2 regions of the Pseudomonas sp. HLG18 genome follow, and region 2 is predicted to be linked to the other one. Evidence: predicted binding sites of a transcription regulator. Region 2 holds the regulator's gene; the other holds the start of a gene.
What was found. Region 2 encodes sigma-54, which starts transcription at its own class of promoters, with help from an activator protein. Its sites were predicted from a motif close to ANTGGCATNNANNTTGCTNT; they were not measured.
Positions count from the first base shown of each region.

Region 1: ACSPX5_RS04110 (CmpA/NrtA family ABC transporter substrate-binding protein) is a predicted target of sigma-54. The motif match lies at 2,944-2,963, and genes of this name have one in related genera.

Region 1 is NZ_CP195831.1:859,887-864,418, forward strand. It holds gene ACSPX5_RS04100 (nitrate/nitrite transporter) at 1-806, opposite strand, end outside; gene ACSPX5_RS04105 (ANTAR domain-containing response regulator) at 1,027-1,602, opposite strand; gene ACSPX5_RS04110 (CmpA/NrtA family ABC transporter substrate-binding protein) at 1,618-2,829, opposite strand; gene ACSPX5_RS04115 (quinone-dependent dihydroorotate dehydrogenase) at 3,052-4,071, shown strand; gene rmf (ribosome modulation factor) at 4,210-4,425, opposite strand.
Region 2 is NZ_CP195831.1:6,186,418-6,190,949, forward strand. It holds gene ptsN (PTS IIA-like nitrogen regulatory protein PtsN) at 1-308, opposite strand, end outside; gene hpf (ribosome hibernation-promoting factor, HPF/YfiA family) at 320-628, opposite strand; gene ACSPX5_RS28250 (RNA polymerase factor sigma-54) at 702-2,195, opposite strand; gene lptB (LPS export ABC transporter ATP-binding protein) at 2,382-3,107, opposite strand; gene lptA (lipopolysaccharide transport periplasmic protein LptA) at 3,107-3,652, opposite strand; gene lptC (LPS export ABC transporter periplasmic protein LptC) at 3,639-4,211, opposite strand; gene ACSPX5_RS28270 (KdsC family phosphatase) at 4,220-4,532, opposite strand, start outside.

The sequences.
Region 1 (4,532 bases), 1.0 Mb from region 2:
GCCAGCGCGCCGCCCAGCGGTCGCATCAGGCTGCCGCCGAACACGCAGGCAGCAGTGTAGTAACCGGCGGTGACCGGGCTCAGGCCGTATTGATCGTTGAAGTAACCGGGCAGGGCGCTGGCCAGGCCGATGAAACCGCCGAAGGTGACGCTGTAGAAGAACATGAACCACCAACTGTCGCGGTCGCCCAGAGCCTTGAAGTAGTCGGCCATGGATTTGGCTTTTGGTCGCTCCGGCGCGTTTTTCGCCAGCCAGGCAAACAGTACCAGGGTCAGGATCAGCGGAATCAGGGCGAAACCGAACACGTTGCTCCAGCCGAACGCCGCTGCCAGTACCGGGGCGATCAACGCCGCGAATACGGTGCCGGAGTTGCCGGCGCCGGCGATGCCCATCGCCTTGCCCTGATGCTCCGGCGGATACCACTGCGAGGCCAGCGGCAGCGCCACGGCGAATGAAGCGCCGGCCATGCCGAGGAACAGGCCAAGCAACAAGGCTTGTTCGTAACTGTGGATGCCGAGTTTCCAGGCGCCGAACAGCGCGCAGATCACGATCACCTGGCCGATCAGCCCGGCGGTTTTCGGCGACAGGCGATCGGCAAGCATGCCCATCGCAAAGCGCAGCACGGCGCCGGCCAGAATCGGCGTGGCCACCACGAGGCCGCGTTGTTGGGTGGTCAGGTGCAGGTCAGCGGCGATTTGTACCGCCAGAGGGCCGAGCAGGTACCAGACCATGAAACTCAGATCGAAATACAGGAAGGCCGCGAACAGGGTCGGGGTGTGGCCGGATTTCCAGAAGCTTTTATTCATCGCGCACCTCAGCGGTAGAGAATCTCGGGAAGGAATCAGAACCAGCACAGTGGGGCGCCGCCACGGCCGCACCACCGGCCCCGGTCAATGGGGCCAAAACGCAAAAACGCCGCTACCCGGATCGCCGAAAGGGGCGAAGAAGGTGAGCGACGTCTTTGTCGTGGGTGGGGCAACCGCCGTTGGTTACCTGTAGCGATTGCTTAGCGAGATCTGTGCCAGCTCAGCCAAGCAACTCGCTCATCGCGATGATCTGTTCGGCGACCTGGATCAGTTTCTGCTGGCGGCTCATGGCCTGGCGGCGCATCAGGGTGTAGGCCTCTTCTTCGTTGCAATCCTTCATTTTCATCAGCAGCCCCTTGGCCAGTTCGATGCGCTTGCGCTCGGCCAGTTGCTGGTCGCGGGCCTGAAGCTGGGCGCGCAAGGCCTGATCGCTCTCGAAACGGGCCATGGCCACGTCGAGAATCGGTTGCAGGCGTTGTGCGTGGATGCCCTCGACGATGTAGGCACTGACCCCGGACTTGATCGCCTGACGCATCACGCCAGGGTCGTGCTCGTCGGTGAACATCACGATCGGCCGGGGTTGGTCGCGGCTGACCAGCACCACTTGTTCCATCACATCGCGGCTCGGTGACTCGGTATCGATCAGGATCACGTCCGGACGCACCGTTTCGACGCGCGCCGGCAGGTCGATGGTCAGGCCCGACTCGTCGATCACCTCGAAACCGGCCTCGGTCAGCGCGGCTTTCAGGCGCCCGACTTTTTTCGCGGTGTCGTTGATCAGCAGAATGCGCAGCATGTTCGCGGTCTCCTGTCAGCGCTGGGCGAGAAGGGGCGCGCTGTCGCTCAGCGCGTGGAGCTTGAAGCTCCGGGCATAGGCGGCCGGGTCGCTGCCGTCCCAGATCTTGCCGTCGATCAACTGGCTGCTGCGCATGTCCTTGCCCCAGGCCGCGACGCCCACGGCAGTCGCCGCGTCGCGATAGATCTCCAGTTGTTGCACCTGCCGGGCGACGGCGAGGTAATCCGGGTCGTCGCGCAGCAAACCCCAGCGGCGGAACTGGGTCATGAACCACATGCCGTCCGACAAGTACGGCAGGTTTACCGCGCCATCGCCATGAAAGCGCAGGGCGTGTGGGTCCTGCCAGCGATTGCCCAGGCCGTCGTCGTAGTCGCCGAGAAAGCGCGGTTCGATGCAGGACACCGGGGCGTCGAGGTATTCCGCTGCGCTCAACAACTGGGCGGTGCTGCGGCGGTTTTCCGGGCTCTCTTCGATGAAACGGCTGGCTTCGAGGATCGCCATCACCAGCGCACGGGCGGTGTTGGGGTATTGCTCGACGAAGGCGCGGGTGCAGCCGAGGACTTTTTCCGGGTGATCGGGCCAGATGGTCTGGCTGGTCGCCAGCGTGAAGCCGAGATTCTGTTGCACGGCGCTGGCGGCCCACGGCTCGCCGACGCAGAAACCGTCGATGCGACCGGCCTGCAGGTGCGCAACCATTTGTGGCGGCGGCACGACCACGCTGTCGACATCCTGCAACGGATGAATGCCCTGGCTCGCCAGCCAGTAATACAGCCACATGGCATGGGTGCCGGTCGGAAAGGTCTGGGCGAAGGTCAGTTTTGCGCGGGTTTGGTGCACATGGTGGTGCAGCGCTTCAGGACCGGTCACGCCCAGGCCCTGCAAACCGTGGGACAGGTTGAGGCTCTGACCGTTCTGGTTCAGGCCCATCAGCACCGCCATGTCGGTCGGCGCGACGCCGCCGATGCCCAGATGCACCGCGTAGATCAGGCCGTAGAGGCTGTGGGCGGCATCGAGTTCGCCGCTGACCAGATTGTCCCGCAGGTTGGCCCAGGAACTCTGGCGCTTGAGGTTCAGGGTCAGGCCGTAAGGCTGGGCAAAGCCCTGGGTGGCCGCGACCACCAGCGAGGCGCAGTCGCTCAGGGCCATGAAGCCCAGGTTGATCGCGCTTTTTTCCGGGGCATCGCTGCCGTTGACCCAGGCCAGCGGCCCGGCGGAGGTTTGAGTCATGAAAGCCACCCTCAAAAAAAACGCCGTCCCAGGCTTTGCCCGCGCAAAACCGAGAGACGACGCCATTGTCCTTGCCTGCACGCCACCATTGGCCTGCAGGCTGATGCCGAGGAAGGTGCAAGGCATATGCCATGCGCACCGATTTACCCGTGCGCCTCGCGCGGCGGGACGATGCCCGGCTATAATCGCCGCCTCTTTTCGCCGCCCGAGTCATAGCCGCCCATGTACACCCTGGCCCGTCAGCTGTTGTTCAAACTTTCCCCGGAAACCTCCCACGATCTGTCGCTGGATCTGATCGGCGCGGGCGGGCGTTTGGGCCTCAACGGCTTGCTGTGCAAGGCGCCGGCGTCGCTGCCGGTGACTGTCATGGGCCTGCAGTTCCCGAATCCTGTGGGTCTGGCGGCCGGTCTGGACAAGAACGGCGCGGCCATCGACGGCTTCGCCCAGCTGGGGTTCGGTTTTGTCGAAATCGGCACCGTGACCCCGCGTCCGCAGCCGGGCAACCCGAAACCACGGATTTTCCGCCTGCCGGAAGCCGAGGCGATCATCAACCGCATGGGTTTCAACAACCTCGGTGTGGATAACCTGCTGGCGCGGGTGGTGGCGGCCAAATACAAAGGCGTGCTGGGGATCAACATCGGCAAGAACTTCGACACCCCGGTCGAGCGCGCGGTAGACGACTACCTGATCTGCCTGGACAAGGTCTACGCCCACGCCAGCTACGTCACGGTCAACGTCAGCTCGCCGAACACCCCGGGCCTGCGCAGCCTGCAATTCGGCGATTCGCTCAAGCAATTGCTGGCGGACCTGGCCACGCGCCGCGCCGAACTGGCCCTGCGTCACGGCAAACATGTACCACTGGCGATCAAGATCGCGCCGGACATGACCGACGAAGAAACCGCGCAAGTCGCCCAGGCGCTGATCGAAACCGGGATGGACGCGGTGATCGCCACCAACACCACCCTCAGCCGCGTGGGCGTCGAAGGCATGGAACACGGCGACGAGGCGGGCGGTCTGTCCGGCGCGCCGGTGCGTGAAAAGAGCACCCACACCGTGAAAGTGCTGGCGTCCGAGCTGGGTGGCAAACTGCCGATCATCGCGGCGGGCGGTATCACCGAAGGCAAGCATGCGGCCGAGAAGATCGCTGCTGGCGCGAGTCTGGTGCAGATCTACTCCGGCTTCATCTACAAGGGCCCGGCGCTGATCCGCGAATCCGTGGACGCCATCGCCGCCAAACGCTGATCGGCGGACATGAAAGGCAGGCATAAAAAAGGGCTCCTCGAAGGAGCCCCTGGGCCGTAGCCCGCCGTCCGGGAAGGACGTGCATGGTGATCAGGTTGTTACGAAATCAGATTGTCGTGTCGCAATAAGTGCCCTGTGTCAGCCGACGGCGTGAAGTTCGTTGAGTCTGTGGATTCCCGCAGTGCCGGTCATACCGTCCCAGTTGTCGCCGCGTCCTTCTCGCCAGCCGTTGATCCAGGCTTGACGTACCGACGGTAGAGTAAATGGGCAAAGCTCACGGGATTTGCCACCAACGCCATATTGATATCCGCGCAAAAATGCTCTTTCCAACGGATCACGCTTAAGTCTTCTCATAGGGTGTTTCCCTCACTTGTTGACTGTTTTTGTCGCGTCGACCTCAATTGAGGTCTGGCAGAAAAACTCTGCCGTTGGCGGCTCGCTGCCGGCGTGGCGAGCCAAGG
Region 2 (4,532 bases):
ACGAACAGCAGGTCGACCGGTGCGCCATCGATGGCATCGAAATCTATTGGGGCTTCCAGGTGCATCAGGGCACTGATGGGCGATTCACAGCCCTTGAGGCGACAGTGGGGAATGGCGATGCCGTTGCCAAAACCCGTCGAGCCGAGTTTTTCACGGGCAATCAGCGCCTCGAAGACATCTTGCATCTCCAGATCCGGGACTTCCCGGGCGATCAGGTTGGCAATTTGTTCGAGGGCTTTCTTTTTACTGCCGCCCGGCACGTTCACCAGGGAACGGCCGGGGGTCAGGATGCTTTCAAGTCGGATCATGGGGGTGGGGGTTATCGACCGGTAGCGCCCTGGAGCAGGCTCTGGGTCTTTTCCTTATGCTTTTTGAGTTGTTTATCAAGCTTGTCGGTCAGCGCGTCGATCGCTGCGTACATATCGGTATGTTCCGCGTTTGCGACGACCTCGTTGCCGGGAATATGCAGCGTGGCTTCGATTTTCTGCTTCAGCTTTTCGACGCACATCGTGACTTGCACGTTGGTGATCTTGTCGAAATGTCCCTCAAGCCTCTTGAGCTTTTGCTCAACGTACTCACGGAGAGGTTGGGTAACTTCCAGTTGGTGTCCACTGATGTTGACTTGCATACAGCTTCTCCTTCGTTGCCAGTGCATAAAGCGGCAGGCCGAAGAGCCTGCCACTGGAACGCTGTAACGTGGCTTACATCAACCGCTTGCGTTCGCTCGAAGGCGCGATTCCCAGGGATTCGCGGTACTTGGCGACGGTGCGGCGAGCCACCTGAATGCCTTGTGCCTCCAGTAAACCAGCGATCTTGCTGTCACTCAACGGCTTTTTCTGATTTTCCGCGGCGACCAGTTTCTTGATGATCGCGCGGATCGCCGTGGACGAGCATTCGCCGCCTTCGGAGGTGCTGACATGGCTGGAGAAAAAGTATTTCAGTTCATATATGCCCCGCGGGGTATGCATGAATTTTTGCGTGGTCACCCGGGAAATCGTCGACTCGTGCATACCCACCGCTTCAGCGATGTCGTGCAGCACCAGTGGCTTCATGGCTTCGTCGCCGTACTCCAGGAATCCGCGCTGATGTTCGACGATCTGAGTGGCTACCTTCATCAGGGTTTCGTTGCGACTCTGCAGACTCTTGATGAACCAGCGGGCTTCCTGCAACTGATTGCGCATGAAGGTATTGTCGGCGCTGGTGTCGGCGCGGCGCACGAAACCGGCGTATTGGGCGTTGACCCGCAGGCGTGGCACGGATTCCTGGTTCAGCTCGACGAGCCAGCGCTCGTTGTCCTTGCGCACGATCACGTCGGGTACCACGTATTCGGCTTCGGTGGACTCGATTTGCGAGCCGGGGCGCGGGTTGAGGCTCTGGACCAGTTCGATGACCTGGCGCAGTTCATCTTCCTTGAGCTTCATGCGCCGCATCAACTGGCTGTAGTCGCGGCTGCCGAGCAGGTCGATGTAATCGGTGACCAGACGCTTGGCTTCCGCCAGCCAGGGGGTCTTGGTCGATAGCTGGCGCAATTGCAGCAGCAGGCATTCACTCAGGTTGCGGGCGCCGATGCCGGCGGGTTCAAACTGCTGGATGCGATGCAGGACGGCTTCGATCTCGTCCAGCTCGATGTCGAGTTCCGGATCAAATGCGTCGAGGATTTCTTCGAGGGTTTCGTCGAGGTAGCCCTGATTATTGATGCAGTCGATCAGGGTGACAGCGATCAGGCGGTCGGTGTCGGACATCGGCGCCAGGTTCAGTTGCCACAGCAAGTGGCTTTGCAGGCTTTCACCGGCAGAGGTGCGGGTGGTGAAATCCCACTCGTCGTCATCGCTGCTGGGCAGGCTGCTGGCGCTGGTCTGGTAGACATCTTCCCAGGCGGTGTCCACAGGGAGTTCGTTGGGGATGCGCTCGTTCCATTCGCCGTCCTCGAGATTGTCGACCGTCGGCGCGGTTTCCTGATAGGAAGGTTCCTGGATCTCGGTGTTGGGTTTCTGTTCGGCGTTGTCGGCCAGCGGGTCGGAATTGTCGAAGTCGTCGCCGTCTTCCTGGCGTTCGAGCATCGGGTTGGATTCCAGCGCCTCCTGGATTTCCTGTTGCAGATCCAGGGTCGACAATTGGAGCAGGCGGATGGCCTGTTGCAGCTGCGGTGTCATCGTCAGCTGCTGGCCCATTCTCAAGACTAGCGATGGTTTCATGGCAGGGGCTTAACACCTTATTCGCCGGCGCTATGCGCCATCCACTACAGGGCGCCGGAGCGCCAAACTTAAGCAAATTATATGCCTGAAACTGTCGTGTTTGCCTAGAGCGCTGTAACAATAAAAGCCTATAAAAATGCGCTTCAACGTTACAGCACCCGGACGGCCGCTCGAATACCGTCGCGCTTACAGGCGGAACTCGTGACCCAGGTACACTTCCTTCACCAGATCGTTGGCGAGGATGGTCGCGGAGTCGCCTTCGGCAATCAGTTGGCCGTCGTTGACGATGTAGGCTGTTTCGCAAATATCCAGCGTCTCGCGGACGTTGTGGTCGGTGATCAGCACACCGATGCCCTTGGCCTTGAGGTGGTGGATGATCTGCTTGATGTCGCCCACGGAGATCGGGTCGACACCGGCGAATGGTTCGTCGAGCAGAATGAACTTCGGTGCCGTAGCCAGTGCGCGAGCGATCTCCACGCGGCGGCGCTCACCACCGGACAGGCTCATGCCGAGGTTGTCGCGAATGTGGCTGATGTGGAATTCCTGCAGCAGGCTTTCCAGCTCCTTGCGACGACCGGCCTTGTCGAGCTCCTGACGGGTCTCGAGGATGGCCATGATGTTGTCGGCGACCGACAGTTTGCGAAAGATCGACGCTTCCTGCGGCAGATAACCGATACCGGCTTTCGCGCGACCGTGCATGGGCTGGTGACTGACGTCCAGGTCGTCGATCAGTACGCGACCCTGATCGGCCTGAACCAGGCCGACGATCATGTAGAAGCACGTGGTCTTGCCGGCGCCGTTCGGGCCGAGCAGACCGACGATCTGACCGCTGTCAATCGACAGGCTGACGTCGCGCACGACCTGGCGGCTTTTATAGGCCTTGGCCAGGTGCTGAGCTTTCAGAGTTGCCATTACTGGGTTTTCTCGTCGGTTTTCTTCTTCGGCTGGATCACCATGTCGATGCGCGGACGCGCTTCGGTGACCTTGCTGCCAGTGGCTCGACCGGCGCTGGCCAGTTTTTTCACCGTGTCATAGACGATTTTCTCGCCCTGAGTGGTGTTGTTGTCCTTGTCGACGACTTTTGCCTTGTCGATCAGCACGACGCGGTTCTGCGCAGCGTGGTACTGAATCGTCACGCCCCAGCCCTGGACGGGTTTGGCATCACCGGCAGTCTGCAGCTGCTCGAAGTAGGCGAGGTTGCCCACCGAAGTCACGACGTCGATGTCACCGTTAGGCGCACGGGTCATGGTCACGGTGTTGCCTTTGACGATCATCGAGCCCTGGGTGATGATCACATCGCCCTTATAGGTCGCGATGCCATTCTTGTCATCGAGCTGAGCGTCGTCAGCCTGGATGCGGATCGGTTGCTGACTATCGTTCGGCAGAGCCCAGGCGCTCACGCTTCCCAGTGCTGCGCCCAGACTGAGCAAAATAGGGAGGGTTTTAACGAGCCTCATACTGTCCTCTTACGTTCGATAGCAGGTGTATCCTGCTTTCCTTCAAATACGCTTTCATTCCCACGCCGGTCGATACACCGCCAGCGCCGTCGATTCTAACGGGTTGCTGGGTCTGCGCATATTGCTGCTGAGGGAACACCGTCATTCGGGTGCTGGTGATCAGGGTGTCGCGGTTCTTTTCGTCGGTACGCTTGATCCGGACCGAGTCGATCAGTTCGACTTCGGTGCCTCCGGAGTTCACTTCGCCGCGCTCGCTGGTCACGTGCCACGGGAAGTCGGTGCCGCGGTACATGTTCAGGTCGGGCCGGGTGACCAGTGTAATGTCGGTCGCCTTGACGTGCTCGGCCTTCTCGGACGTCATTTCGTACTGCACCTTGCCATCTTCCAGATACTGCAAGGTGTGGGTGTTGGTCGCGTACCAGTCGATCGGGCTTTCTGCTGCGGAGACAGGAGGCTTGTCGAGGAAGCGTTCCGGGCTGATGTTCCAGTAGCCGACTGCGCCGAAAATCGCAGCGATGCAACCGAACAGCAGTATGTTGCGAAATTTTTTGCTAAACATGGTTTGACTCACAGGTACGCGTTGTTGGCGGCATCGAGGCTGCCCTGGGCGCGCAGGATCAGTTCGCAGAATTCGCGGGCGGCACCTTCGCCACCGCGGGCCTGAGTGACGCCGTGAGCGTGCTCGCGCACAAAGGCCGCGGCGTTGGCTACAGCCATGCCGAGTCCCACTCGACGGATCACCGGCAGGTCGGGCAAGTCGTCGCCGAGGTAAGCCACTTGTTCATAGCTTAGGCCCAGTTGCTCCAGAAGACCGTCGAGAACCACCAGTTTGTCTTCACGACCCTGAAACAGGTGCGGGATACCCAGGTTCTTTGCCCGA